3 regions of the Streptomyces sp. RLA131 genome follow, and region 3 is predicted to be linked to each of the others. Evidence: riboswitches for the same ligand, from Rfam matches in the RefSeq annotation. Region 3 holds a riboswitch; each other region holds the start of a gene.
What was found. Region 3 has a riboswitch for cobalamin ahead of RWE79_RS31400 (CbtB domain-containing protein). Riboswitches for the same ligand answer to the same signal wherever they lie in the genome.

Region 1 (9,778 bases), 4.8 Mb from region 3:
CCCCGCGCGGCGCGGCCGTCCAGCCCGCGCCCGTAGGCGTAGCCGCCCCAGACCGCGTAGACCTCGGCCAGGTCGGCGTCGCTGCGCCAGTTGCGGGCGTCGATCAGCGGCAGCAGCCCGGCGCCGTACGCGCCCGGCTTGGAGCCGAAGATCCGGGCCGTGGCACGCCGCCGGTCGCCGTGCGCGGCGGTGTCCTCGTCGGCGTGGGCCCGTACGTAGTTGCGGTCGGCGGGCTCGTCGAGCTCGGCCACCGCCCGGACGGCGTCGTCCACCAGGGACACCACGTGCGGGAAGGCGTCCCGGAAGAAACCGGAGATGCGCACGGTCACGTCGATCCTGGGCCGGCCCAGCTCGTCGAGGCCCACCACCTCGAAACCGGTGACGCGGCGCGAGGCGTCGTCCCAGACGGGACGGCAGCCGAGCAGGGCGAGGATCTCGGCGATGTCGTCGCCCTGCGTGCGCATGCAGGACGTGCCCCAGACGGTGAGGCCCACGGACCTGGGATACGCACCGGTGTCGGCGAGATGACGGGCCAGCAGCGAGTCGGCGAGCGCCGTGCCGACGTCCCAGGCCAGCCGGGAGGGGATCGCCTTCGGATCGACCGAGTAGAAGTTGCGGCCCGTCGGCAGCACATTGACCAGGCCGCGGGTCGGCGAACCGGACGGCCCGGCGGGCACATAACCGCCGCGCAGCGCCCGCAGCACGTTGTCGATCTCGTCCGTCGTGCGGGCGAGCCGCGGCACGACCTCGTCGGCGGCGAACTCCAGCACCCGCACCGCCTCCGGGACGTCGGCGCCGACGACCTCGGCCACCACGTCCTTGGCCGCGCCCGTCGCCCAGCCGCCCGCCTCCATGGCCTCGGCCAGCCGCCGGGCCAGCGTCTCCAGCAGGTCCACCGCGTCCGAGCCGGTACGCGCAGGTCCCCCGGCCAGCGAGGTGAGCGCGGCCGGCACCTCCACCCGGGCGCCCGGCTCGGCCAGCAGCGCCTTCTCCTCCAGCCCGAACCACGCGGCCAGCGCCGCCCGCAGCCCCGGCAGGGCCCCGCCGACACCACCCCACACCTGCGCCGAACGCAGCACCGCCAGCACCAGGTTGACCCGCGCCTCACCGACCGGGCCGCCGCCGAGGATGTGCAGGCCGTCACGGATCTGGACGTCCTTGATCTCGCACAGCCAGCCGTCGATGTGCATGACGAACTCGTCGAACGCGTCGTCGTCCGGCTGGTCGTCCACATGCAGGTCGTGGTGGAGCTCGGCGGCCCGCACCAGCGTCCAGATCTGGCTGCGCACAGCCGGCGTCTTGGTGGGGTCCAGGTCGGACACCAGGGCGTACTCGTCGAGCAGTTGCTCCAGCTTCGCCAGGTCGCCGTAGGAGTCGGCGCGCGCCATCGGCGGCACCAGGTGGTCCACGACGGTGGCGTGCCCGCGCCGCTTGGCCTGGGTGCCCTCGCCGGGGTCGTTGACGATGAAGGGGTAGACGAGCGGCAGCTCGCCCAGCACGGCGTCGGGCGCGCAGCCGGCGGACAGCCCCAGGCCCTTGCCCGGCAGCCACTCCATGGTGCCGTGCTTGCCCAGGTGCACGATCGCGTCCGCGCCGAAGGACAGCTCCAGCCACCGGTACGCCGCCATGTAGTGGTGCGAGGGCGGCATGTCGGGGTCGTGGTAGATCGCGATCGGGTTCTCGCCGAAGCCCCGCGGCGGCTGGATCATGATCACGACGTTGCCGAACTGCAGCGACGCCAGCACGATGTCCTCGCCGTCCACGTACAGGCCGCCCGGCGGCTCGCCCCAGTGCTCCAGCATCCCCTCGCGCAGCCCGGGGTCCAGGGTCGCGAACCACCGCTGGTAGTCGGCCAGCGGCACCCGCGCCGGGGCCGAGGCGAGCTGTTCCTCGGTCAGCCACTCCACGTCGTGACCGCCGGCTGCGATCAGCCGGTGGATCAGCTCGTCACCGTTGTCCGGGTAGGCGTCGACGCCGTACCCCGCCTCGCGCAGCGCGTCCAGCAGCCGTACCGCCGAGGCGGGGGTGTCCAGGCCCACCGCGTTGCCCACCCGCGAGTGCTTGGTCGGGTAGGCGGTGAAGACCAGCGCGAGGCGCTTGTCGGCGTTGGGCTTGTACTTCAGCGCCGCGTGCCGCACCGCGATCCCGGCCACCCGGGCCGCCCGCTCGGGATCGGCGACGTACACCGGTACATCGTCCGCGCCCTGCTCCTTGAAGGAGAACGGGACCGTGATCAGCCGCCCGTCGAACTCCGGGATCGCCACCTGCATCGCCGCGTCCATCGGGGACAGCGCGGCGTCCGAGGCGTCCCACGCCGCGCGCGAGGAGGTCAGGCACAGCCCCTGGAGCACCGGAATGTCCAGCTCCGCCAGCGCCCCGACGTCCCACGCCTCGTCGTCCCCGCCGGCCGACGCGTCCGAGGCCCGAGTCCCGCCCGCCGCCAGCACCGTGGCGACGATCGCGTCCGTCCGCCCCAGCAGCGCGTACAACCCCTCCTCCCCGTCCCGCGGTTCTGTCGTGCCCGCTTCGCCTCGACTCCGCTGCGGGCGGGTGCCGTCCGCTCGTTCCTCGCTCCCGGCCCCCACCCTGCGCTGCATCTCGGCTACGCCGCGCAGTGAACCGCAGTACACCGGGAGCGCGTTGGCGCCCTTCGCCTCGATCGCCTCGCACAGGGTGTCGACGAAGCCGGTGTTGCCCGACAGTTCGTGCGCCCGGTAGAAGAGCACGCCGATGGTCGGGCGGCCCTCCTGGTACGCGTAGGAGCCGTGCACCCCGAAGTCCGGCATCGACGCGGGCGGTTCGAAGCCCTCGCCGGTCAGCAGCACCGTGTCCGACAGGAAGCGCGCCAGCTCCCGCAGGTTCTCCGGCCCGCCCTCGACCAGATAGCGCAGCGCCTCGGCCACCACGCCCGCCGACACCGACGACTCCGCCATCAGCTCCGCGTCCGGCACCGACTCGCCGCCCAGCAGCACCGTCGGGATCCCGGCGGTGCGCAGCGCGGCCAGGCCGTCCTCCCAGGCCCGCTTGCCGCCCAGCAGCCGTACGACGGCGATGCCGGCGCCCTCCAGCAGGGCGGGCAGCTCGTCGGCGGTGTCCACCCGCGTCGGGTTGCCGATCCGGTACGGCGCGCCGGACGCCCGCGCGGCCAGCAGATCGGTGTCGGCGGTCGACAGCAGAAGTACGGTGCTCACGGTGCCCCCGGGGCTATGAACGGGAGGCCGGCGGGTGCGCCGTCCTCGATGAGCCGCATCAGCGCGGCGGTGTCTGCGTGCTCCTCGATCAAATCGCCGAGGCGGTCCAACTGCTCCTCGCGCAGCGCGGCGAAGGCGGTGTCCGGCGCGGGCACGAACCGCCGCCCCGCCGCCTGGGCCACCCTGCGCAGAAAGGCACGCCGGAAGCCGTCGCTCTCCAGGGAGCCGTGCCAGTGCGTGCCCCACACGGCCCCGACCCGGCAGCCGTCCAGGAACGCCTCGTCGCCGCCGCGCACGTCGGCGACGCCGTGGTGGATCTCGTACCCCTCGACCCGCTCCCCGTACGCCGTGCCGACCGGGCGGGCCAGTGTCTTGTCCGCGGCGAACCGCACCCGCACCGGCAGCAGCCCCAGCCCGTCGACGGTCCCGGCCCGCGACTCGACCTCGTCCTCGATGGACTCGCCCAGCACCTGGAAACCGCCGCAGATCCCCAGCACCGGCCGGCCCTGCGCCGCGCGGCGCGCGATCTCCTGAGCCAGGCCCCGCTGCCGCAGCCACTCCAGCGCCTTCACGGTGCCGCGCGTGCCGGGCACCACCACCAGGTCGGCGTCCGCGAGTTCCTCGGGGCGGTCCACGAAGCGCACCACGACGCCGGGTTCGGCCGCGAGGGCGTCCACATCGGTGAAGTTCGACATCAGCGGCACCGCGGCCACCGCCACGCGCAGCACGTCCTCGCCGTACGGGGCGGCGGTGCCGGCCTCGCGCACGGTCCCGTGCCGCGACATGCGCAGCCCGTCCTCCTCGTCGATGCCCAGGCCGTGCCGGTGCGGCAGCACTCCGTAGAACGGCCGCCCGGTCAGCCCGCGCAGCATCTCCAGTCCGGGTTCCAGCAGTGACACATCCCCCCGGAACTTGTTCACGATGTAACCGGCCACCAGCGCCTGGTCCTCCGCGCTCAACAGCGCCGTCGTCCCGAAGAACGACGCGAACACCCCGCCCCGGTCGATATCCCCGACCACGACCACCGGCAACCGCGCCGCACGCGCCAGCCCCATGTTGACGATGTCGCCGCGCCGCAGATTGATCTCCGCAGGGCTGCCCGCCCCCTCGCAGATCACCGCGTCGTACTGCCCGCGCAGCTCCTCCAGACAGCCCACCACCGTCTCCAGCAACCGCCCCCGGCTGCCGTCGTGGTAGCCCCGGGCGCTCATCTCGCCCACCGCCCTGCCGAGCAGCACGACCTGACTGGTGCGGTCGCCGCCCGGCTTGAGCAGCACCGGGTTCATCAGCGCGGTCGGCTCCACACGTGCCGCCTGCGCCTGCATGGCCTGGGCGCGCCCGATCTCGGCGCCCTCCCGGGTCACATACGAGTTCAGCGACATGTTCTGCGCCTTGAACGGCGCGACGCGGACGCCCTGCCGCGCCAGCCACCGGCAGATCCCGGCGGTCACCACGCTCTTGCCCGCGTCGGAGGTGGTCCCGGCCACCAGCAGCGCCCCGCCGCTCATGCGCAGGCTCCCGCCGGGGTGCGGGCGGCCCGGCGGGAGACGGCCCGGCCGGAGGCGGCGGGCCGGCGGCCGAACGCCGCCCGGGCGGCCACCGCGACGCCCAGCGCCAGCAGGCTCACCCGCCGCGACAGCCGCACCGCCCGCTCGATGTCACCGATCTCCACGGCCCGGTTCCCCGCGCCGAGCACCGGCCGGTGCTCGGTCCTTCCCCCGTAGGCCAGGGTTCCGCCCAGCCGTACCCCCAACGCCCCCGCGAACGACGCCTCTACGGGCCCCGCGTTGGGGCTCGGGTGCTTGGGGCCGTCCGTACGCCAGGCGCGCCAAGCCCCGCGCGGGTCGGGTCCGGCGAGTACCGCGAGGGCGGCGGTGAGCCGCGCGCCCGGGTAGCCCACCACGTCGTCGAGCCGGGCCGACGCCCAGCCGAACCGCCACAGTCGGGGCGACCGGTGACCGACCATGGCGTCCAGGGTGTTGACGGCCCGGAAGCCCACCAGCCCGGGGACGCCGCCGAGGGCGCCCCAGACCAGGGCGCCGACGACGGAGTCGGAGGTGTTCTCGGCGACGGACTCCACGACCGCCCGCGCGATCTGCTGTTCGTCCAGGGACTGCGGGTCGCGCCCGCACAGATGGGGCAACCGCTCCCGGGCGGCGGCCAGATCACCGGCCTCCAGCGCCGCGCCCACCGCCCGTGCCTCCCGGCCCAGCGACGTCCCGCCGAGCACGGCCCAGGTGGCGGCGGCCGTCAGCCCGGCGGAGGCGGTCGCGGAGGACCGTACGGCCCGGGCGGTCACCGCGGCGGCGGCCACCGCGCCGCCTACGCACAGAGCCGTGTGAAGTGCGCCGCGGCCCCGGTGGTCACGCCACAGCCGGCGTTCCAGGGAGCCCGCGAGTCGTCCGAAGGCGGCGACGGGATGACCGCGCCGGGGGTCGCCGAACGCGCGGTCGGCGGCGAAGCCGAGCACAGCGCCGTACGTGTGGGCACGCGGCATCTGCTGATGTCCTCACTCAGGGTCCGCGCCCTGGTTCGACGTGACCGGCGGTGAGAGTCTCCTGGCTCCCGGATCGGCGCACCCCCGGCCTTCCAGCTCGTCGTACGAGCCGTGACCACGTGCGGAGGCGCACTCCCCGGTGACAGTGGCGGGACCGCGCCGGATTCTCACCGGACTTCCTCTCCTGCCGCCGTTTGGCACCGCAACTCCACCACGTGCCGCGAATGCCGTCAACTCACCCCTTGACCTGCGAAGGGAGATGTGTGAATGCACACATGGAGGCATGAACGAGCGGGGCACGGACCAGGTCCGTGCCCCGCTCGGCGTACGTGGCGAAGGGTCAGGCGACGATCAGGAAGATGCCGTACCCGACCGCGCCCGCGCACAGCGCGAAGGCGGCGTACGCGCCGGTGCGGGCGACTGCCGCACCCTCCTTGGTGAGTCCGACGATGCCGAGGGTGAAGAGGCCGACGAGTCCGACGGTGACGGCGAGGCTGACGCCGAAGACGGAGCCGAGGGCTGCCCAGTCGATGTGCATGATGCTCCGTTCCTCAGATGGTGGGCTGGACGGCGGGCGCGACCGGGGCCGGTGCCGGGATGGTGGCCGTCAGACCGTCGGCCGCACCGGCGGCGGTCGCGCCGGGGCCGGCCGGCGGCGGGGTGACGACGGCGATCGCCGTGGTGACGATGCCGGGCGGCTCCTCGGCGTCGGCGGCGTTGACGTTGGTGTGGTCCACCGGCTTGCGCCGCGCGGCCACCCAGATCGTCGCGCAGGCGGCGGCCGCGAGTACCGCGACCACCGCGATGCCCCAGTCGCCCCGGCCGGCCAGCAGCGCCGCGCCGGCGGCGACCAGGCCGGCGGCCGGCAGGGTCAGCGCCCAGGCGACGAGCATCCGGCCCGCGGTGCCCCAGCGCACGACGCCGCCCTTGCGGCCGAGGCCGGCGCCCATGACGGAGCCGGAGACGACGTGGGTGGTGGAGAGCGAGAAGCCGATGTGCGAGGAGGCCAGGATCACGGCCGCGGCGCCGGTCTGGGCGGCGAAGCCCTGCGGCGGCTGGATGTCGGTGATGCCCTTGCCCATCGTGCGGATGATGCGCCAGCCGCCGATGAAGGTACCCATGGCGATGGCCATGCCGGAGGAGATGATGACCCACAGCGGCGGGTTGGCGTCCGGGGCGATGACCTTGCCGGTGACGAGGGCGAGGGTGATGACGCCCATGGTCTTCTGCGCGTCGTTGGTGCCGTGCGCCAGCGAGACCAGGCCGGCCGAGGCGACCTGCCCGGCCCGGTAGCCCTTGGCGGTGGCCTTCGGGTCGGTGTCGCGGCCGATCCGGTAGGTGAGGCGGGTCGCCAGCAGTGAGGCGAGGCCGGCCACGATCGGGGCCGCGATGGCCGGTATGAGCACCTTCTCGGCGACCGCCCCGCCGTTGACCCCGGCGAGGCCGACGGAGGCGACGGTGGCGCCGATGAGGCCGCCCATCAGGGCGTGGGAGGAACTGGAGGGGAGTCCGGCGTACCAGGTCAGCAGGTTCCACAGGATCGCGCCGACCAGGCCGGCGAAGATCACTTCGGGCTGGACGCCCGCGCTTTCGTCGATGATGCCCTTGGAGATGGTCAGGGCGACCTCGACGGAGATGAAGGCACCGACAAGATTCAGTACGGCGGACATGGCCACCGCCGTCTTGGGCTTGAGTGCGCCAGTGGAGATGGTGGTGGCCATCGCATTGGCGGTGTCGTGGAAACCGTTCGTGAAGTCAAACACGAGAGCGGTGACGATCACGATTCCGATCAGGAGCGTGATGTGTTCCATGTACCCAGGCAATCGTTTGATCCGACAGTGGCGTGGCGACCGTACGGACCCTGGGTGAACGGAAGGTGAACGCCGGACGGCCGAGCGGTGCCGGCTCCGGCGAGGGGTGGTAAGGGCTCCTGAAAGGCCCCTGTCCACCTGGGGAATCGTCCGGATTGCCCGCCTTTTCGGCAGGCCCGGAACACCCGCCCACCACCCGCCCCCGGGTCCCTCCCCGGGCCCCTCCGGGACGGCCTCCCCGGGCTCCTCCGGGGAGGCCGTCCCGGAGGGGCCCGCGCGGTGCGCTCAGTGCCGTCCCGAGACCCGGTCGGCGAATTGCGCGACCCGGTCCGTCTCGCTGCTGCGCCCGGCCAGTTCCCGGCGGTCCGCGCCCCGGTAGGCCGCGTACATCCCGTGCACCCCGATCCAGCGCAGCGGCTCCGGTTCCCACTTGCGCACCCGGTGCCCCACCCACGGCAGCGCGGTCAGCGAAGTGCCGTGCCCCTGCCCCGAGTCGAGCTGTACGAGATCCCGCAGGGTCCGCGCCGCCAGGTTGGCCGTGGCGACCCCGCTGCCGACGTAGCCGCCGGCCCAGCCGAGCCCCGTGGAACGGTCCAGTTCGACCGTGGCGCACCAGTCGCGCGGCACGCCCAGCACACCCGACCAGGCGTGGTCGATCGCCACCCCGGCGGTCGCCGGGAAGAAGCGGACCAGGATCTCGCGCAGTGCCTCGACGGTCGCGGCCTGCGTACGGCCGTCATTGTCGGTGCGGGAGCCGAAACGATACGGCACCCCGCGGCCGCCCAGCGCGATCCGGCCGTCGGCGGTGCGCTGCGCGTACATGTAGGCGTGCGCCATGTCGCCGAGGGTCTCGCGGCCCTCCCAGCCGATGGTCCGCCAGACGCTCTCCGGCAGCGGCTCGGTCGCGATCATCGAGGAGTTCATCGGCAGCCAGGTGCGCTTCTGGCCCTTGACCGAGGCGGTGAACCCCTCGGTGCAGCGCAGGACGTACGGGGCCCGCACGGTGCCGTACGCGGTGACCGCGTGCTTCGGCCGGATCTCGGTCACCGGCGTCGACTCGTGGATCACCACACCCAGCGCCTCCGCCGCCCGGGCCAGACCCTGCAGCAGCTTCACCGGGTGAATACGCGCCCCGTGCGGCGTCCAGGTGCCGCCCGATGTCCCGGTGACCCGGATCCGCTCGGCCGACTCCGCGGCGCCCAGCAGCAGCCGGTCCTTCTCCCCGAAGGCGACCTCGGCCTCGTGGAAGGCCTTCAGCCGGGCCAGCTGCGCGGGGGAGTGCGCCACCTCCAGCACGCCCCCGCGATGGATGTCCGCGTCGATGCCCTCCTCGGCCGCGACCCGGACCACCTCGTGCACCGTGTCGTTCATCGCCCGCTGGAGGGCGACCGCGGCCTCGTGACCGTGCAGCTTCGCATAGCGGTCGCGGCCCGCGATGCCGTTGTAGAGCCAGCCGCCGTTGCGGCCGGAGGCCCCGTAGCCGCAGAACTTCTGCTCCAGCACCACGATCCGCAGGAACGGCACGGCCTTCTTGAGGTAGTACGCGGTCCACAGACCGGTGTAGCCGCCGCCGACCACACACACATCGGCGGTCATGTCGCCGGGCATCGGCTCGCGCGGAGCCGGAACGCCCTCCTGTGCGTACCAGAAGGAGATACCGCCGTTGACCGTGGTCGTTCGCATGGGCCGGGACGTTACTGCGCCCCGGGAGCGCGCGGCAACGAACAACCTGTCAGGATCAGGGCTCGGAGGTGGGTCGAATGTCGGACGGACTGGAACAGCCCTGGACTGAACTGGTGGCCACGGCTCGCCGCATGGTCGACGACGGACTGGTCGTCGGCACCTCCGGAAACGCCTCTGTCCGGGTCGGCCACCTGATCCTGGTCACCCCCAGCGGCGTCCCGTACGACCGCATCGGCCTCCAGGACATCGTCGCCGTCGACCTCGACGGCACCCAGCAGCTCGGCGAGCTGCGCCCCAGCAGCGAACTGCCCATGCACCTGGCGATCTACCGCCACACCGACGCCCGCGCCGTCGTCCACACCCACGCGGTCCACGCCACCGCCGTCTCCACCCTGCTGTACGAGCTGCCGGCCATCCACTACATGGCCGCCGCCCTCGGCGGGAAGATCCGCGTCGCCGACTACGCCACCTACGGCTCCGAGGCGCTCGCCAACAACGTCATGCACGCCCTGCGGGAACGCACCGGGTGTCTGATCCGCAACCACGGCACCATCGTCTACGGCGACAACCTCGACCAGGCCTACGAGCGCACCGCC
Region 2 (9,778 bases), 1.3 Mb from region 3:
CGGCGGTCGGCCCTGCTCTCCAGGCGGTCGAGCTTCTCGACCTCGTTGATCCACTTGAAGCAGAACTGCGCCTTCTCACGGATGGAGGGGATGTTCTCCACCGCGTCGAAGGCGGCGGTGCGCTCGTCCGGGTCGGGGAGGTAGGTGTCCAGCAGGGTCAGATAGAACTGGACGTGGACGGCCTCCTCGAAGAGCTGGCGGGACAGGTACAGCCGCGCCTCGGGGGAGTTGATGTGCTTGTAGAGGGTCAGCACCAGGTTGTTGGCCACGATCGAGTCGCCGGTCGCGAAGAAGGCGACCAGCCGGCCGATCATGTGCTGCTCGCCGGGGGAGAGCTTGGCGAGGTCGGTGACGTCGGAGTGGAGGTCGACCTCCTCCACGGTCCAGGTGTTCTTGATGGCGTCGCGGTAGCGCTCGTAGAAGTCCGGGTAGCGCATGGGGCGCAGGGTCAGTTCGAAGCCCGGGTCGAGCAGGTGCTTGGTGGGGGCGGACATTACTGGCAGGCCTCGCAGGACTCGGGGTTCTCAAGGGAGCAGGCGACCGCGTCGGGATCGGCGGCGACCTGCGCGGGCACCGTCGCGCGGGCCGACTGGGCGATCCGGGTCGCCGGGCGGGAACGCAGGTAGTAGGTGGTCTTCAGGCCCTGTTTCCAGGCGTACGCGTACATCGAGCTGAGCTTGCCGATGGTGGGCGTTTCGAGGAAGAGGTTGAGGGACTGCGACTGGTCCAGGTACGGGGTGCGGGCCGCCGCCATGTCGATCAGGCCGCGCTGCGGGATCTCCCAGGCGGTGCGGTAGAGGGCGCGGACGTCCGCCGGGATCCAGTTGAAGCCCGCCACCGAGCCGCTTGCCTCGCGCAGCGCCTCGCGGGACTGGGTGTCCCAGACGCCGAGCTTCTTCAGGTCCTCCACCAGGTAGGAGTTCACCTGGAGGAACTCCCCGGACAGGGTCTCGCGCTTGAAGAGGTTGGAGACCTGGGGCTCGATGCACTCGTACACCCCGGCGATCGAGGCGATGGTGGCGGTGGGGGCGATGGCGAGGAGGAGGGAGTTGCGCATGCCGGTCTTCGCGATGCGCGCGCGCAGCGCGTCCCAGCGCTCCGGCCAGCTCACGGTCACGCCGTAGTGGTCGGGGTGCAGGACGCCCCGTGCCGTGCGGGTCTTCTCCCAGGCGGGCAGCGGACCACTGCGTTCGGCGAGGTCCGCCGAGGCCTCGTACGCGGCGAGCATGATCCGCTCGGAGATCCGGGTCGAGAGGGCCTTCGCCTCGGGCGAGTCGAAGGGCAGGCGCAGCTTGAAGAAGACGTCCTGGAGGCCCATCGCGCCCAGGCCCACCGGGCGCCACTTGGCGTTGGAGCGGCCGGCCTGGTCGGTCGGGTAGAAGTTGATGTCGACGACGCGGTCGAGGAAGGTGACGGCGGTACGGACCGTGGCGTCCAGGCGCTCCCAGTCGATCGAGCCGTCGCTGACGAAGGAACCGAGGTTCACCGAGCCCAGGTTGCAGACGGCCGTCTCCTGGTCGTCCGTGACCTCCAGGATCTCGGTGCACAGGTTCGAGGAGTGGACGACCGAGCCCGGCTCGGCGGTCTGGTTGGCGGTGCGGTTGGCGGCGTCCTTGAAGGTCATCCAGCCCTGGCCGGTCTGGGCCAGGGTGCGCATCATCCGGCCGTAGAGGTCCCGTGCGGGGATGGTCTTCTGGGCCAGGCCGGCCGCCTCGGCCGCGCGGTAGGCGGCGTCGAACGCGTCGCCCCACAGGTCCACCAGTTCCGGGACGTCGGCGGGGGAGAAGAGCGACCATGTGCCGTCGGCGTCGACGCGGCGCATGAACTCGTCGGGGATCCAGTGCGCCAGGTTGAGGTTGTGCGTACGGCGGGCGTCCTCGCCGGTGTTGTCGCGCAGCTCAAGGAACTCCTCGATGTCGGAGTGCCAGGTCTCCAGGTAGACGGCGGCGGCGCCCTTGCGCCGGCCGCCCTGGTTCACCGCGGCGACCGAGGCGTCGAGGGTCTTGAGGAAGGGGACGATGCCGTTGGAGTGGCCGTTGGTGCCCCGGATGAGGGAGCCACGGGCCCGGATGCGGCTGTAGGACAGGCCGATGCCGCCGGCGTGCTTCGACAGGCGGGCGACCTGGTGGTACCGGTCGTAGATGGAGTCCAGCTCGTCCAGCGGGGAGTCCAGCAGGTAGCAGGAGGACATCTGGGGGTGCCGGGTACCGGAGTTGAACAGGGTGGGCGAGCTCGGCAGGTAGTCCAGACGGCTCATCAGGCCGTAGAGCGCGGCGACTTCGTCCAGCGCGCGCACCGTGTGGTTCTCGGCCAGGCCGGAGGCGACCCGCAGCAGGAAGTGCTGCGGGGTCTCGACGACCTGACGGGTGATGGGGTGCCGCAGCAGGTAGCGGCTGTGCAGCGTGCGCAGGCCGAAGTAGCCGAAGCGGTCGTCGGCGCCTTCGGCGAGAGCCTGCTCGATCAGGGCGTCCAGCCGGGCCGCGTGGGTACGGACGAACTCGGCGGTGCCGTCGGCGATCAGGCCCTCGCGGTGGCCCACGGCGATGGAGGAGGTGAAGGACGTGACGCCTTCGCCGGCCGCCTCGTCGGCGATGGCCAGGGTGAGCAGCCGGGCGGCGAGCCGGGAGTACTGGGGGTCCTCCGAGATGAGGCCGGCGGCGGCCTCGGTGGCCAGCGTGCGCAGTTCGGCCTCGGCCGCGGCCCGGTCGGCATGCGGCGACCGGCCCCGCAGCGCGGCGGCGGCCACCCGGCCGGGGTCGGTGTCGGGGAGGTCGGCGGTGAGTTCCGTCAGGGTGCGCAGCAGGGTGCTGCCGGCTGAAGCGGGTTCCGCGTTCGGTGCGACGGGCGCGATGGTCACGTGTGCTCTCTCCCTCGTACGGCGGCGACGCGACGAGGGAATGGCGGGGCGCACGAGGGCTGCACAGGGCATGCCGCGGCGCGTCCACCGGCCCAACCCGCGAGGCCCGGACATGACGGCACCCGGGAGGGCTTCGCCGGACCGGTTCGTTCCGGTCCGGGAGGTGTCCCCTTGGGTGCGCTGCCGGCAGGCCATCGGGCTTGCGGGTACGCCTCATGGCGCCCGTACACCGTTGCGGGGCAGCCCCGGAATTTCACCGGATTTCCCTGCGGCGGCAGCGGTGTTGAGCATACATGTAGTGGTGCCTGCCGTCGGCACCCCCAGATGTTGTGTCTCGTTACAAGTCTATGGAATACACCTGCAAGTCGATGCCGGGCACCGGAGACCAGTCCCGCCCGGGGGCGCGGTCGAAACCGAGCCGTCGGTAGAGCCGGTGGGCGCTGTGCATCGAGGGGCTGGTGGAGATGGCGAGCCGGGACATGCCGAGCTTCCGGGCGCGGTCGAGGCAGGCCCGCACCAGTGCCTCGGCGGCGCCCTGGCCCTGGAAGCGCGGATCCACGCCGAGCATGCGGAACTCGCCCTCGCCCTCCCCGGCCACCTCGGTGTAGACCGAGCCGGGGGGTACGAAGGCGACGCTGCCGAGGATGGTGCCCGACGGGTCCGCGGCGACCAGCAGTTCGGTGTGCTCGGCGCGGTGTGTGGCGTCCCGCAGCCGCTCCAGATACGTGTCGCCGTCGGGGAGCACGGGCTCGTACGCCCGTGCGGTGAGATCCCCGACGGCGGCCAGCTCTTCGGGCCGGACCGGGCGGATGGTGATGTCCATGGTTCGAGTCTGACGCACGGGTCTGACAGTGCCGTTCTCAGGCGGTGATTCCCCAGGTCCGCCGGGCGGCCTCGGCCGCGGCCTCGGCGGCCCGCGCGGCCCGGATCTGGCGGTCGATCCGGCGTTCGTGGGCGAGACCCAGGAGAGCGGGGGCGGCGACGGCGAGGGTGAGGGACAGAACCGCTACGAGGGCGAGGTATGTGTTCATGCATCTAATCTCCTCCCTGCGGGCTGCCGCCGGGAGTGGCAGGACTGCCTTGCTCCCTCGAATTCCTGCCAGCTCTCTGGCATGCTCGGAGGATGCTGAAAAACGTGGCCGCGGTACTGCTCGACGGGGTGCACCCCTTCGAACTCGGCGTGATCTGCGAGGTCTTCGGCGTGGACCGGAGCGAACAGGGTCTGCCCGTCTACGACTTCGCGGTGGTCGCCGCCGAGCGGTCGCCCGTCCAGGTGTACGGCGGCTTCTCCATCAACACCCCGCACGGCCTGGACCGGCTGGCCGAGGCGGATCTGGTCGCCGTCCCGGCCGGCTGCGACATGCCGGACAAGGCCGCCTACCCGCCGGCGCTGCTGCTGGCCCTGCGGGAGGCCGTCGACCGTGGCGCGCGGGTGCTCAGCGTCTGCTCGGGGGCCTTCGTGCTGGGCGCCGCCGGGCTGCTGGACGGCCGCGCCTGCACCACCCACTGGCGGCACACGGACACGCTCGCGCACCGCTTCCCGCTGGCCCGGATCGAGCCCGACGTGCTGTACGTCGACGAGGACCCGGTCATCACCTCGGCCGGTACCGCCGCCGGTATCGACGCCTGCCTCCACCTGGTCCGCAAGGAGCAGGGCAGCGCGGTGGCCAACGCCATCGCCCGCCGTATGGTCGTACCGCCGCACCGCGAGGGCGGCCAGGCGCAGTACGTCGAACGACCGCTGCCGCGCAGCCGCTGCGACACGGTCGGCGACGTGCTCGGCTGGATGGAACAGCACCTCGACCGCGAGGTCACCGTCGACGAACTGGCCGAGCGGGCGCACATGGCGCCGCGGACCTTCGCCCGGCGCTTCCAGCAGGAGACCGGGACGACGCCCTACCGGTGGCTGCTCGGGCAGCGGGTACTGCTCGCCCGTGAGCTGCTGGAGGGCACGGACGAGACGGTGGACGCGATCGCCCTGCGGGCCGGCTTCGGCAACGCGGCCACCCTGCGTCACCATTTCGGCCGCTGGGTGGGCACCACACCGCAGGCCTACCGGCGCACCTTCCGGGTGCCGGTCGGATAGGGCGTCGTGCGCGCGGCCGCGCATGCCCCCGGCCGCGCTTGTCCCGGCCGCGCTTGCCCCGGATCGCCGGGCGGCCCGGGAAACCGGCCCGCCCGGCGATCCGGGACGAGGACGAAACGGTGACCGCTAGTGCCCCGCGGTCACCGGCACTTCCGGTTCCACGCCGGGCTCGCCGGCGTCCGCCGTGTAGTCGCCGGGGGAGGTCTCGTCGACGCCCTCGGGGGTCTTCAGGGCGTGCAGGACCAGGGTCAGGGCCACCGCGACCACGGCGTTGAGAACGAACGCCGTGAGGCCGATGTAGCCGATCTGGCCGATGACCGGGATGGTGTCCGAGGAGCCGCCGAAGTGCTTCTGGGCGGGGCTGGCGACGCCGTACGCCTGCCATGTCCCGTAGACCATGCCGACCGCCCAGCCGGCCAGCAGCGCCCAGCGGTGGAACCAGCGGGTGAACAGGCCGCCCACCAGGGCGGGGAACGTCTGCAGGATCCAGATGCCGCCCAGGAGCTGGAAGTTGATGGCGACCGTCTTGTCCATGGTCAGGACGAAGACCAGCGCGCCGACCTTGACCAGCAGCGAGACCAGCTTGCTGACCCTGGTCTGCTGCTCGGGGGTGGCGTCGGGCCTGAGGAAGTCCTTGTAGATGTTGCGGGTGAAGAGGTTGGCGGCGGCGATCGACATGATGGCCGCCGGAACCAGCGCCCCGATCCCTATGGCGGCGAAGGCGACGCCCGCGAACCACGAGGGGAACATGTTCTCGAAGAGCTGCGGGATCGCCAACTGGCCGTTGTAGCCGGTGATTCCCTTGCCGACACCGCTCGCCAGCGCCATGAAGCCGAGCATCGCCAGCAGCCCGAGCATCAGCGAGTACAGCGGCAGCACGGTGGTGTTGCGGCGGATCACGTCCCGGCTGCGCCCGGACAGCACGGCGGTCACCGAGTGCGGGTACATGAAGAGCGCCAGTGCCGAGCCCATCGCCAGCGTTCCGTACGCCCACTGGGCGGTGTCCCCGGGCGCGAGCGCGCCACGCGGCTTGCCGGTGGCCGGGTTGACCTGGGCGTAGGCCTCGCTCGCCTTGCCGAAGATGTCGTCGAAGCCGCCCAGCCGGTACGGGATGTAGATGATCGCCACCGCGATGACGATGTAGATCAGCGCGTCCTTGACGAAGGCGATCAGTGCGGGCGCCCGCAGCCCCGAGGAGTAGGTGTACGCGGCCAGGACACCGAAGGCGATCAGCAGCGGCAGGTCCTTGACGAACCAGTTGTCGGAGGCGCTGCCGCCGACGCCCATCACGTCCAGCACGGCCTGGATACCGACCAGTTGGAGCGCGATGTACGGCATGGTGGCCAGGATGCCGGTGACCGCGACCGCCAGCGACAGTCCCTTGGAGCCGAAGCGGCCCCGGACGAAGTCGGAGGTGGTGACGTAGCCGTGCTTGTGGGAGACCGACCACAGCCTCGGCAGGAAGACGAAGATCAGCGGGTACACCAGGATGGTGTAGGGCACCGCGAAGAAGCCGGCCGCCCCGGCCGCGTACACGGCCGCCGGGACGGCGACGAAGGTGTACGCGGTGTAGAGGTCGCCGCCGAGCAGGAACCAGGTGACCCAGGAGCCGAAACTGCGTCCGCCCAGGCCCCATTCGTCGAGGTGGAGGGCGTTCTCGGCCTTGCGCCAGCGGGCGGCGAGGAAGCCCATGACCGTGACGGCCACGAAGAAGAAGATGAAGACGGCGAGTGCGACGCCGTTCACGCCGTCCTTCATGCCGGGACCCCCTTGGCCGCCTTGCGGGCGCGCTCCTCACGGCGGACCAGCACATACGCGGTGCAGGTCAGGGCGGAGGAGATGAACACCCAGAGCATCTGGTACCAGTAGAAGAACGGGATGCCGATGAACTCCGGGGTGAGCCGGGCGTAGGAGCCGACCCAGAGCATCGCGACGAAGGGGATTATCAGGCACACGCCGGCTGTCACGCGGGTCGGCGTGACGGCCGGCGGGCGACCGGAGGAAGTTCCTGGTGTTCCTGTTGGTTCGGACACTGCGGCAGCTCCGTCCCTCTGCGTGGGTTTCTCACTCTTTGTGACGAGCAGGAAATCTAGGGCAGAGATCAGCCGCTCGTCTACGGGCGCCGCAGGCGCGCGACGAATTTGTAGCGGTCCCCCCGGTACACCGAACGCACCCATTCCACCGGTTCGCCGGTGGTGTCGATGGAGTGCCGGGACAGCATCAGCATCGGCAGTCCGACATCCGTGCCGAGCAGCCCGGCCTCGCGCGGGGTCGCCAGCGAGGTCTCGATGGTCTCCTCGGCCTCCGCCAGGCGTACGTCGTAGACCTCGGCCAGCGCGGTGTAGAGCGAGGAGTGCTTGGCGAGGCTGCGGCGCAGCGCGGGGAAGCGCTTGGCCGACAGGTGGGTCGTCTCGATGGCCATCGGTTCGCTGTTGGCCAGCCGCAGCCGTTCGATGCGCAGCACCCGGCCGCCGGCCTTCATGTCGAGGAGTTCGGCGAGGCGGTCGTCGGCGCTGATGTAGCCGATGTCCAGCAGCTGGGAGGTGGGTTCCAGGCCCTGGGCGCGCATGTCCTCGGTGTACGAGGTGAGTTGCAGCGCCTGCGAGACCTTGGGCTTGGCGACGAAGGTGCCCTTGCCCTGGATGCGTTCGAGCCGGCCTTCCACGACCAGCTCCTGGAGTGCCTGCCGCACGGTCGTCCGGGAGGTGTCGAAGTCGGCTGCCAGGGTGCGTTCGGGCGGCACGGGTGAGCCCGGGGGCATCGTCTGGGTCAGCTCCAGCAGGTGCCTCTTCAGCCGGTAGTACTTGGGGACGCGGGCGGTCCGCCCGGCGGCGCCGGTGCCGTTCTCCGGCCCTGCGGCGCTGTCCAGGATGCTCGCGTCGGTTTCCCCGTCGCTGCTCATGCTTCCTCCGTCACAAGTCAAACCCACATCGTGGCACGGGCCGTGCCACCCGTGCGGCCCTGGTCCAGGTGTCGGTCCGGTAACGGACTCGCCAGGCTTCTTATACACCCTTGACACCCCAAAAGGTCTAGGCCAAGCTCTCGACCACTGGTCTACACCACTTGGTACCACGACCCTGGGGAGGGTGTTGTGAAGCGCAAGCTGATCGCGGCGATCGGTGTCGCGGCAATGGTTGCCGGCGTTGCGGCCTGCGGTTCGGACAAGGGGTCCGACAAGGCCGAGTCACCCAGGTCCATCACGGTATGGCTGACGGTCGACGCACAGAACAACTGGCCCGGACTGGTCAAGCAGGCCGACGCCGCGCTCAAGAAGAAGCACCCGGGCGTGACGGTCAAGCACGAGTACTACAGCTGGGGCGACAAGAACACGAAGTTCGACGCCGTACTGGCCTCGGACAAGGCCCCCGACGTCATCGAGATGGGCAACACCGAGATGCTCGGCTACGAGATCAAGGGTGCCTTCGCCGAACTCGACGCCTCCGACTTCGACAACTCCTCCGCCTGGCTGGACGGCCTCAAGGCCTCCGGCTCCTACGACGGCAAGACCTACGGCGTCCCCTACTACGCCGGCGCCCGCGTCGCTGCCTGGCGCAAGGACATCGCCGCCAAGGCCGGTGTCACCACCGTCCCGGCCACGTACACGGAGCTGACCGCCGACCTGGACAAGATCCAGAAGAAGAACGGCAAGAAGTTCAACGCCTGGTACCAGCCCTCCCGCGACTGGTACGCCGCGATGTCCTTCGTCTACGACGCCGGAGGCGCCATCGCCACCGACAGCGGCGGCACCTTCAAGGCGAGCCTTTCCAGCGCCGAGTCCGTCCAGGGCCTGACCGCGTGGAAGGCCGCGCTCGGCACGTACATGCACGGCGACCTCACCAAGGACGAGTCCGACCGCTACATCGTCTTCGGCCAGGGCAAGTCCGCGATGATCTACGGCGCGAGCTGGGAGGGCGGCGCGGCCGCCGACCCCAAGGTCGACAAGACCGGCGGCAAGCTCAAGGACAACCTGGTCCAGTTCGTCTTCCCCGGCCCGTCGGGCAAGAACATGCCGGTCTTCCTCGGCGGCTCCGACCTCGCCGTCCCGACCAAGTCCAAGGCCCAGGCCCTGGCCGCCGAGTGGATCAACGACTTCACCGGCACCGCCGGCCAGAAGGTCCTGATCGGCAAGGGCAACCTGCCCAACAACAAGACCCAGCTGGCCACGCTGAAGACGGCGGACGCCACCAAGGCCACCGCGACCGCCGCCGAGAGCAGCTGGTTCATCCCGGCCGCGCCGGGCTGGGGCAACGTCGAGAAGCAGCAGATCCTCCAGGGCATGCTGCAGTCCATCGCCACCGGCAAGAAGACGGTCGAGCAGGCGGCCAAGGACGCGGACGCCGCGATCGACAAGGTCATCAACAACAGCTGACGGCAAGAGAGTTCGAGGGACCGCTGAGGAGCAGTACGTGATGAGTGCCGCCGAGACCACCACCGCGAAGGTGCCGCCGACCCGGCACTCATCACCGGCCCCGGCGCCCGGCCGGGCGCCGGGGCCGGGCAGGAAACGCACCAGGTCCGGTGCGACGGGACTGCCCTGGCTGCTGCTCGCCCCCGCGCTGGCGGTGCTGCTGCTGGTCCTGGGCTACCCCTTCGTACGCCTGGTCACCCTGTCGTTCCAGCACTTCGGGCAGCCCCAGCTGTGGGGGTTCAAGCCCGCCGAATGGGCCGGCCTCGGCAACTTCACCGCGATCCTCGGGGACGGCGAGTTCTGGTCGGTCGTCTGGCGGACCGTCTGGTTCGCGGGCGGCGCGGTGGTGCTGACCATGGTCACCGGGATGCTGCTCGCCCTGCTGCTCCAACGGGTCTCGCCCTGGGTCAAGACCCTGGTCAACATC
Region 3 (9,778 bases):
GCCAGGAGGCGTGGTCGGTGAAGAAGCCGCCGAGCAGCGGTCCGGCCACCGAGGCGAGGCCGAAGGCGGCGCCGATCAGGCCCATGTAGCGGCCGCGTTCGCGGGGCGGGACGATGTCGGCGATGATCGCCTGGACGCCGATCATCAGGCCGCCGGCGCCGACGCCCTGGACGGCGCGGAAGGCGATGAGTTCGTCCATCGAGCGCGACCAGCCGGCCAGTGCGGAGCCGATGACGAAGACGACGATGGCGAACTGGAAGACGCTCTTGCGGCCGAGGAGGTCACCGAGCTTGCCGTACAGCGGTAGCCCGATGGTGGAGGCGAGGAGATAGGCGGTGACGGCCCAGGACATCCTGTCGAGGCCGTGCAGTTCGCCGACGATCCTGGGCAGGGCGGTGGCCACGATCATCTGGTCGAGCGCGGCGAGCAGCAGGGTGAGCATCAGCCCGAGGAAGACCAACCGGAGTTGGCGCGGCGTCAGTTCGGGGGCGGGCCCGGACTCCCCCGCGGCCCCCCTTTCCACTTCCCGCACCGCCTCCGGGGCGCCGGACGGGTCCGCGGCGTCCACCCGGTCGATCAGTGCGCTGTCGCCCACGTGTCCGCTCCCTCGTCCGCCTCGTCGCGCCTGCCCTGCGAGCGACAACGACCAGCGGCGGCGACGATGCGCCAAAGGGCCGCGGAACCACCCGTATCGGTGACCTCCCCCGCGCCGGACTCCCCCGCGCCGGACGGCGGCGCGTCCGCGGTGCGCGCCGGGCGGTCGTGATGCCCGGACACGCACTCGCGGACGCGGCCGGCGCCGGCAGTCCTACTTCGCCTCGACCTCGGCGGCCAGCCGGGCCAGTACCGCGTCGTGGATCCGGTTGAGGCCCTTGGGTGCGAAGGCGCGCTCGAAGAAGCCGCCGATGCCGCCGGCGCCGTTCCAGGTGGTGGTGGTGACGACCCTGGAGCGGCCCTCGCCGGCCGGGGTGACGATCCAGGTGGTCACCATGGACGAGTTGCGGTCGGTCTCGACGAGCTGACCGGCGGTGGGCTCGGTGACGGCGAACAGCACGTCCCGGATCCGCTTCTCGGTGGCCTGGAGCTTCCAGTGCACGAGGGTGCCCTCGCCCTTGCCGCCCTCACGGACCTCGTACTCGCTGAACTGCTCGGGGAGCAGCTTGGCGCGGGTGCCGTCGTAGTCGGCGAGCGCGGCGAACACCTCCTGCGGTCCCGCTTCGATCTCGCGCTGGGTGGTGGCCTCTACCTGGCCCATGTGCCGGTCCTCCGTCGGTTGCGTATGGCTGCGCACGTCGTGCCGCATGCGCGGCCAAGCATCCCACTCGACGTGATTCGCTCAGATGTTCTATTCTCGATATCAGGACAACGCCAGGAGGCACCATGCGCTGGGACAACCTGAGCCGCGACGGCGCCCCCGCCCTCTTCGGCACCGACGTGGTGACGCGCACCTTCGACACCCCGGAGTTCCGCGGCATCACCTTCCACGAGGTGCGGGCCCGCTCGATCGTCAACCGGGTGCCGGGAGCGTCCCGGATGCCGTTCGAATGGACGGTCAACCCTTACCGGGGCTGCTCACACGCCTGCGTGTACTGCTTCGCGCGCAGGTCGCACAGCTATCTCGACCTCGACACCGGCCTGGACTTCGACTCGCAGATCATCGTCAAGGTCAACGCCCCCGACCTGCTGCGCCGCGAGCTCGCCGCACCCCGCTGGCAGGGCGAGCACATCGCCATGGGCACCAATGTGGACTGCTACCAGCGCGCCGAGGGCCGCTACCGGCTCATGCCGGGCATCCTGGCCGCGCTGCGCGACCGGGCCAACCCCTTCTCCATCCTCACCAAGGGGTCGCTCATCCTCCGTGACCTGGAGCTGCTCGAACAGGCCGCGCGGGTCACCGAGGTCTCCACCGCCGTCTCCGTCGGCTTCACCGACCGGGAGCTGTGGCGCACGGCGGAACCGGGCACCCCCTCACCGGCCAAGCGCCTCGACGTCTGCCGCACCCTGAACGAGCACGGCATCCCCTCGGCCGTACTGATGGCCCCGGTGCTGCCCTATCTCAGCGACTCGCCCGAGCAGTTGCGGGCCACCGTCCGCGCCATCGCCGAGTCCGGCGCCACCTCGGTCACCCCGCTCGTCCTCCATCTGCGCCCCGGCGCCCGCGAGTGGTACATGGCCTGGCTCTCCGTCCACCACCCGCGCCTGATCAGCCGTTACAAGGCGCTGTACGCGGACGGGGCCTACGCACCCACCTGGTACCAGCGGCGCGTCACGCGCCAGGTCAACGAACTCGCCACCGAGTACGGCATCGGCCCGGGCCGGCCGCCGGCGGCCCACCGCGCCGAACCGCAGCCGGGGCCGGGGCGGGAGCAGGGGCCGCGGCCGGGGCCGGAGCGGGGGCCGGAGCAGGGGCCTCCGGAGCGGCCGGAGCCCACGGAGCTGATGCTTCAGGTGTAGAGCAGCGAGCCCGGGGTCGTCAGCAGCTCGCCCGTCTCCAGCCAGGTCTTCAGACCGGAGAGGATCATCGGCCAGCCGCCGTACAGCTCCTCGTTGGCGCCCTCGCGCAGGTGGTCATGGGTGACGACGAGCCGGCAGGAGTCACCGACGGGCTCGATCTCCCAGGTCACGCGCGACGTGCCCTCGCTCTTCACGTCCTCGCTCCACAGCGCCACCATGCTCTGCACCAGCCGGCGCGGCGGGTCGACCTCCAGCAGCTCCCCCTCACCCAGTGGCCCGGGGGCTCCGGGGGCTCCCATCTCGTAGCGCGCGCCGGCCTTCCACTCCGGGGTGACGACGCCGGCGCCGAAGTTGTACTTGCTGCGGATGTCCGGGTCGGTGATCGCCTCCCAGAGACGCTCCGGGGTGGTGCGGATGTAAATCTCGAAGATCTTCTCCATCGGACTCTCCAGTCGGCTCTTGAGGCCGCTGAGCGCGGCGGCCCAGGGTTCCGCGTACTTGCTCACCCACCGGTCGTGGACCAGCCGGATGGGGACCGGGTTGAGGTGGTGCAGCTTCTCGCGGCCGCGCCGCCTGGTCACCACCAGGCCGGCTTCCTCCAGCTGGCGCAGGTGCTTCATCACAGCGAACCGCGAGATGTCGAAGCGCGCCTCCAGGGCGCTCAGCGTCTGACCGTCCTCCAGGAAGAGCGCGTCCAGCAGACTCCGCCGGGTCGGGTCGGCGAGGGCCTTGAACACCGCGTCCTCCTGCATACCCCCAAAAATAGGTGACCCTTTGGTCACATGTCAACGCCCGGGCGGTCCGGCGTGTCAGTGACTCAGTGGCGCAGCGCGAATGCGCGGGCCGCGTTCTCCGTCAGGATCCGCGAGACGGTCCGCTCCCCCAGCTCACGTTCGACGCGCGGCCGCACCCCGCTGAGCAGGTACGGAACCCCCAGGGCGGACCGCACCGTGGAGTCGCCGCCGAGCAGCAGCCGGTCGGTGTGCCCGGCCTCCGCCAGGGCGGTCAGGCAGTCGAGCAGCCGCCAGTCGGTGGCGTGGTTGGCCCGCGAGGGACCGTCGAAGGCCAGGAAGGCACCCGCCTCGGCCGCCTCGCGGTGGACGCGGATGTCGGGGAAGCGGTTGAGATGGCCCAGGATCACGGCGTCCGGCGCCACCCCGAGGTCCCCGCAGAGCAGGCCGAGGACGTCCGCCGCCCCGGTGCCGCCTTCCAGGTGGACGCCGATGGGCGCGCCCGTCGCGTGGTGGGCCTCGGCAGCCGCCGTCATCGTCAGGCGGGCGTGCCCGTCCAGGCCGTGGTAGCCGCCGGCGACCTTGATCAGGCCGGCCGGCAGCTCCGCGCGGGTCAGCTCCGCCACGAACAGCCCGGCCAGCCGGTCCCGTACGTCCCCGAGCAGCTCCGCGTCGTAGTGCACCGCCTGGTGGAGCCCCGTCGCCGCGATCACATGGACCCCGGACGTCTGCGACAGACGTGCCAGCAGGGCGAGTTCGCGGCCCATCCCGTACGGCGTCCACTGCGCGACGGCCGTCCCGCCCAGCGCCCGGAAGTCCCGCAGTTCGGCCTCCGCCGCCACCGGGTCGTCCCGCTCCTGGCCGGGCAGGAGCGGCGAGCGCAGAAAGAGGTGGTCGTGCGCGTCGCAGACCCCCAGCCCGGCCGCCGGGATGTCGCCCAGCAGCGTACGAACGGTGCTCATCTCCTCGGCCTCCAGGATCCGCGGCACATTCGCCGTCCCGGAGGTTACCCGGACCGCCGTCCGGCGGCGGGCCGCTCTCCGTAGGGTGGGCCCATGCTGCGTGTGCGACCCATGACGGAGACGGACATCGACGCCGTGGCACGGATCCGGGTGCGGGGCTGGCAGACCGCCTACGCGGGGATCGTGCCGCAGACGTATCTGGACGCGATGAGCGCCGAGCAGGACGCCGCCCGGCGGCGGGAGTTCTTCGCGCGGACGAAGTCGGCGGGGCGGGTGGAGAATCTGGTCGCCGTCGAAGATGGCGAGGACGGCGCGGCAGTCGAGGACGGCGTCGTCGTGGGCTGGGCGGCTCACGGCCCCTACCGGGGCGAGGCCGCCGGGCCGCGCGACGGGGAGCTGTACGCGCTGTACGTGCGCCCCGACCGGATCGGCCGGGGCGTGGGCCGCGCCCTGACCGGCGCGGTCCTCGGATCCGCCGCCACCCGGGGAGTCGTACGGCTACGGCTGTGGGTGCTGGCCCGCAACGCGCCGGCCCGCCGCTTCTACGGCAGGGCCGGCTTCACCGAGGACGGCGCGACGCAGCAGGAGGACTACGACGGCACGCCGCTGACGGAGGTTCGCTGCTCGCGGGCGACGCCGGCGGGCCGGGGCTGAAGGACCCGGTCCGCGAGTTCGCCGAAGACCAGGCCGAAGGCGGTCCACAGGGTGAGCTGGATGGCCAGGGCGGCCAGGCGGTACTGCCAGAGCAGCGTCGCGGAGAAGTCGCCCGGCACCTCGTTGACGGCCGGCAGGAAGGCGTACGCGAGCCCGACGGCCAGGACGAAGAAGGCACCGGCGGCCAGGGTGGCGTACCAGGTGCCCAGCCGCGGGGCGAGCCGCTTGCCGAGGATGACGGCGGCGACCGCCAGCAGCACCCCGAGCAGCATCATCAGGAAGTACAGCAGGGTGCGTTTGCCGATGGTGTCGGGGTCGCCGACGGACGGCGGGTTGGCCGGGTACTTCAGGAACGGCACGAGGTAGACCGCGACGAGGGCGGCGCCGGCCAGCAGCAGGGCGGTCGCGCGCGGGCCGAAGCGGCCGATCCGGCCGAGGGCGAAGCAGAAGGCGAGGGCGGCGATGCCGCCCAGCGCCACGCCGTAGACGAGAACGCCGGTGGCCAGGCCCGCGGTGGACTGCAGGGTGCGGCTGACGATCTCCATCTCGTGTTCGTGGGAGTGGGATTCCTCGTACGCGATGGCGGCATCGACCCTCGGCTCGCCGAGGAGGTACGCGACGACGAAGGCGAGGACACCGGCGGCGAGGCCGGCGAGCATGCCGCGTACGAGGAGGTTTCTGACGGTGGCACCGTTCACGGTGTTCACGAGCTGTCTTCCCCTCGCAGGATCAGTGGCAGGGGAAGCCGAGCAGGTGACGGCCGTCGTGCACCCACTCGTGCACGTTCTCACCGGAGAGCAGGGAGGTGGCGCCCTGTTCCGCGCCGACGAAGTAGAGCAGCACCAGCATCAGTACGCCGAAGAAGACGGCCCAGGGCAGGATGGCCCGGATCGGCAGGGTGACGGGGCTGGCGGGGGCAACGGTCGGCGGAGCGACGGACTGTGCCATGGCGGGACCTCCTGGGGAACTCGCGTCCCAAATGTTGTTGGAGCTCGGGACGACGGCGTCGGGTCTGACTTGCCTCACGGCTTACAGTGGCGCGACCGTGCCGGATTCTCACCGGGCTTCCGTTGTGCCGTCGTCAATATCGACGTGACCGTATCGCGAACCGGCCACCTGGGCCAAGAGCGCATGGAGGGCGCATGACCTGTCGGCTGACCCTGATCTCACCGGCGTTGAGCGCGGGCCTGCGCGAGGCCCGCTTCGACGACGACCGGCCGCTCGACCCCGCGGGGGCCCGGCGGGCGCGCGCCGCGGCGGGCGCGGTGCCGGCCGCCGACGGTGCCCTGACCGCCGCCTCGGCGCGCTGCCGGGAGACGGCGGCGGCCCTCGGCCTGAACGCCGCCGCCGCGCCCGGGGAGTTGGCCGGGTGGGCGATGGGCCGCTGGCGGGGCCGGACGCTGGCGGAGGTCACGGCCGCCGAGCCGGAGGGCGTCGCGGCGTGGCTGACGGACCCGGCGGGCGCGCCGCACGGCGGGGAGTCGCTGCTGGCGCTGTGCGACCGGGCCGGTGGCTGGCTGGACGGTCCCGGCCCGGCGGGCCGGCTGCTGGCGGTGGTCGAGCCGGAGGTCGTACGGGCCCTGGTGGTACGGGCGTTGGGGCTGCCTCCGCAGGCCTTCTGGCGGCTCGACGTGCCGCCGCTGACCGCGGTGGAGCTGACCGGCCGGTCGGGCCGGTGGAACCTGCGAGCGGGCCGGCCGCTCGACCTGCGGGCCTAGCCTGCGGCCGCCGCTTGTCCGCGATCGCGGGACCGGCTGAACACTCAGTCGCCGGACCGGCTGGTTTGCAGCCGGGCCAGCGCGGCCACGGCGGCCTCCCGCAGGCGGGTGTCGTCGCAGGCCGCGCGGAGCAGCGGCTCGGCGCCGGGGTCGGCCAGTTCGCCCAGCCCCTCGGCGCAGGCGAGGGCGACCCGCCAGTACGGGGTCGCGGGCTCGGCCAGCAGCCGGCGCAGGGTTCCGGTCAGCGCGGGCACGGCTTCCGGCGCCCGCAGCGCGACCAGCAGCCGGATCGGCGGGGCCGCGTAGGCGACCCGGAGCGGATTGGTGGCGAGCGCGGCGGCGGCGCGGGCGGTGCGCGGGTCGGCGAGGCGCGCCAGGGCGCGGGCGGCGATGTCGGCGAGCCCGGGGTCGCGGTAGTTGAGCAGCATCACGAGGGTCTCGAAGGCGCGCGGGTCACCGGCTTCGGCCAGGGCGACGGCGGCGTCCAGCCTGGTGGCGAGGGTCTGCCCCGGCTCGGTGAGCGTGGCGGCGAGTTCTTCCCGTAAGGGGGTGTCCACCGGCACACCCTATGCCGTGCGCCACGGCGCCCTCTTTCCTGCCCTCCCGGCCCTCTTCCAACCCTCTTTCCGCTCATCTGTCAGCGAGCCAAATCACATGGGCGCAGGGGTGGCGCGTAGGTTACTGGCCGGTTACTCTCGATCCACGTACCCAGCGGCCGGTGACGCAGCCGCTGAGTGCAGCCGTTGTCGGTTCGGCGCCATCGCGGCGCGGCCCCGGGACAGGGCCCGCCATTCCTCAGTTCACGTGTGGGCACGCCTACCCGCGTACACGCCCCGCGGTTCCACCCAAACTCCGCACCCGTGCGCGCCGCGCGGCGCGACGGGACCCTCAGCACCTGGAGTCCCGCGATGGACCGTCCCCTTCTCATAGCTGTCATCGGCCTCGGCACGATGGGCAGCGGCATCGCCGAGGTCATGGCCCGTGCGGGCCACGAGGTCATCGGCATCGACACCGCCCCCGACGCCGCCCGCCAGGCCGTCGAGACCCTGGAGGCGAACACCGCCCGCGCCGTGCGACGCGAGCGGATCACCGAGCAGGAGCGCACCGCCACCCTGGCCCGCTTCCGTACCTTCCCCGAGCTGCGGGCCGCGGCCGACGCCGACCTGGTCATCGAGGTCGTCACCGAGAACTTCGACGTCAAGCGCGAGGTCTTCACCGCGCTCGACGCCGTCGTCAAGCCCGGGGCGATCATCGCCACCGGCACCAACGCGCTGTCCGTGACCCGGCTGGCCTCGCACACCTCGCGTCCGGACCGGGTGCTCGGGCTGCACTTCTTCGCCCCGGCCCCCGCGATGAAGCTGGTCGAGGTGGTCTCCACCGTCCTGACCTCGCCCGAGACCACGCAGACGGTCACCGAGCTGGTCAGGGCGCTGGGCAAGGAGCCGGTGCCGGTCGGCGACCGCCCCGGGTTCATCGCCGACGGGCTGCTCTTCGGCTACCTCAACCAGGCCGCCGCGATGTACGAGGCCCGGTACGCCACCCGTGAGGACATCGACGCCGCGATGCGGCTGGGCTGCGGGCTGCCCATGGGGCCGCTGGCCCTGCTCGACCTGATCGGCATCGACACCGCCCGTACCGTCCTGGAGGCCATGTACGAGGCCTCCCGCGACCGGCTGCACGCCCCCGCCCCGGTGCTGGGGCAGCTGGCCTCCGCCGGGCTGCTGGGCCGCAAGTCGGGCCGCGGCTTCTACACCTACGAGGCCCCCGGCAGCGCCACCGTGGTGGCCGACACCGAGACCCCGCGGCCGGACGGTGCGCAGGGGGTCGGCCGGCCGGTGAGCAGGGTCGGCGTGGCCGGCTCGGGCACCATGGCCACCGGTATCGCCGAGGTCTTCGCCAAGGCGGGCTACCAGGTCGTGCTGGCCGCCCGCACCCAGGACAAGGCCGACCGGGCCGCCGCCCAGCTCGCCAGGTCCCTGGACCGGTCGGTGGCCAAGGGCCGGCTCACCCAGGAGCAGCGGGACAGCGCCGTCTCCCTGGTCTCCGCGGCCGGCTCGCTGGACGCGTTCGCGGATGTGGACCTGGCCGTGGAGGCCGTCGCCGAGGACCTGGCGGTCAAGCAGCAGCTCTTCGCGACCCTGGACAAGGTGTGCCGCCCCGGGGCGGTGCTGGCGACCACCACGTCCTCGCTGCCGGTGATCGCCATCGCCTCGTCCACGTCCCGCCCGCAGGACGTGATCGGTATGCACTTCTTCAACCCGGCCCCCGCGATGAAGCTGGTCGAGGTGGTCCGTACCGTCCTGACCGGCGACGACGTCCACACCACCGTCCGGGAGGTGTGCGCGAAGGTGCGCAAGCACGCGGTGGACTGCGGCGACCGGGCCGGCTTCATCGTCAACGCGCTGCTGTTCCCGTACCTGAACAACGCGGTGAAGATGGTGCAGGAGCACTACGCGACGGTCGAGGACATCGACGCCGCGATGAAGCTGGGCGGCGGCTACCCGATGGGACCGTTCGAGCTGCTGGACGTGGTCGGGCTCGACGTCTCGCTGGCGATCGAGCAGGTGCTGCACAAGGAGTTCCGCGACCCGGGGCTGGCCCCCGCGCCGCTGCTGGAGCACCTGGTGTCCGCCGGCTGCCTGGGCCGCAAGACGGGCCGCGGCTTCCGCGAGTATGCACGGCGCTGACCAGCACCCGGGCAGCGGCACCGGCTGGGGCGGCCTCCTCGGGCCGTCCCGGCGTGCCGGGCCCGCGATGCAGTACGGTCCCCATATGGCCCAGCCCGTCAAGTCCGCCCGTACCTCGTCCGCCACCGCCCAGCGCCACCGGGTCCGCCAGGATCTGGCGGCGGCCGCGATGCACCTGTTCGCGACCCAGGGCTACGAGGCGACGACGGTCGACGAGATCGCGGCGGCGGCCGGGGTCGCACGGCGTACGTTCTTCCGGCACTTCCGCTCCAAGGAAGAGGCGATCTTCCCCGACCACGACGACACGCTCGTCCGGGTCGGGGAGGTGCTGGAGTCCGCCGAGCCGCACGAGCACCCGCTCGACACGGTGTGCCGGGGCATCACGGAAGTGCTGCGGATGTACGCCGAGTCCCCCGAGGTCTCCGTCGAGCGGTACCGGCTGACCCGGGAGATCCCGATCCTGAGGGAGCGCGAGATCTCCTCGGTGGCCCGCTACGAGCGGCTCTTCACGCGCTATCTGCTGGGCCATTTCGACGAGTCCGCCCACCGGGACGGCGACGACGACCCGCTGC

Region 1: linked by a shared signal. The riboswitch ahead of RWE79_RS09760 (cobalamin biosynthesis protein) and the one ahead of RWE79_RS31400 (CbtB domain-containing protein) in region 3 are both predicted to bind cobalamin.
Region 2: linked by a shared signal. The riboswitch ahead of RWE79_RS25790 (ribonucleoside-diphosphate reductase subunit alpha) and the one ahead of RWE79_RS31400 (CbtB domain-containing protein) in region 3 are both predicted to bind cobalamin.

The regions. Positions count from the first base shown of each region.
Region 1 is NZ_JBWDOQ010000002.1:1,922,561-1,932,338, reverse strand. Features, by position in the region: gene cobN (cobaltochelatase subunit CobN) at 1-3,191, opposite strand, end outside; gene RWE79_RS09765 (cobyric acid synthase) at 3,188-4,699, opposite strand; gene RWE79_RS09760 (cobalamin biosynthesis protein) at 4,696-5,688, opposite strand; cobalamin riboswitch at 5,743-5,870, opposite strand; gene RWE79_RS09755 (hypothetical protein) at 6,029-6,226, opposite strand; gene RWE79_RS09750 (inorganic phosphate transporter) at 6,240-7,499, opposite strand; gene RWE79_RS09745 (NAD(P)/FAD-dependent oxidoreductase) at 7,785-9,182, opposite strand; gene RWE79_RS09740 (class II aldolase/adducin family protein) at 9,260-9,778, shown strand, end outside.
Region 2 is NZ_JBWDOQ010000002.1:5,440,859-5,450,636, forward strand. Features, by position in the region: gene RWE79_RS25785 (ribonucleotide-diphosphate reductase subunit beta) at 1-494, opposite strand, end outside; gene RWE79_RS25790 (ribonucleoside-diphosphate reductase subunit alpha) at 494-2,929, opposite strand; adenosylcobalamin-variant (AdoCbl-variant) riboswitch at 3,038-3,135, opposite strand; gene RWE79_RS25795 (GNAT family N-acetyltransferase) at 3,195-3,680, opposite strand; gene RWE79_RS25800 (hypothetical protein) at 3,718-3,888, opposite strand; gene RWE79_RS25805 (helix-turn-helix domain-containing protein) at 3,981-4,943, shown strand; gene mctP (monocarboxylate uptake permease MctP) at 5,070-6,701, opposite strand; gene RWE79_RS25815 (DUF3311 domain-containing protein) at 6,698-6,976, opposite strand; gene RWE79_RS25820 (GntR family transcriptional regulator) at 7,057-7,845, opposite strand; gene RWE79_RS25825 (extracellular solute-binding protein) at 8,035-9,312, shown strand; gene RWE79_RS25830 (carbohydrate ABC transporter permease) at 9,353-9,778, shown strand, end outside.
Region 3 is NZ_JBWDOQ010000002.1:6,730,204-6,739,981, reverse strand. Features, by position in the region: gene RWE79_RS31435 (MFS transporter) at 1-532, opposite strand, end outside; gene RWE79_RS31430 (SRPBCC family protein) at 809-1,255, opposite strand; gene RWE79_RS31425 (Rv2578c family radical SAM protein) at 1,381-2,454, shown strand; gene RWE79_RS31420 (ArsR/SmtB family transcription factor) at 2,445-3,206, opposite strand; gene RWE79_RS31415 (phosphotriesterase family protein) at 3,272-4,147, opposite strand; gene RWE79_RS31410 (N-acetyltransferase family protein) at 4,241-4,801, shown strand; gene RWE79_RS31405 (CbtA family protein) at 4,738-5,499, opposite strand; gene RWE79_RS31400 (CbtB domain-containing protein) at 5,531-5,749, opposite strand; cobalamin riboswitch at 5,786-5,917, opposite strand; gene RWE79_RS31395 (histidine phosphatase family protein) at 5,944-6,519, shown strand; gene RWE79_RS31390 (HEAT repeat domain-containing protein) at 6,564-7,076, opposite strand; gene RWE79_RS31385 (3-hydroxyacyl-CoA dehydrogenase family protein) at 7,428-9,206, shown strand; gene RWE79_RS31380 (TetR/AcrR family transcriptional regulator) at 9,292-9,778, shown strand, end outside.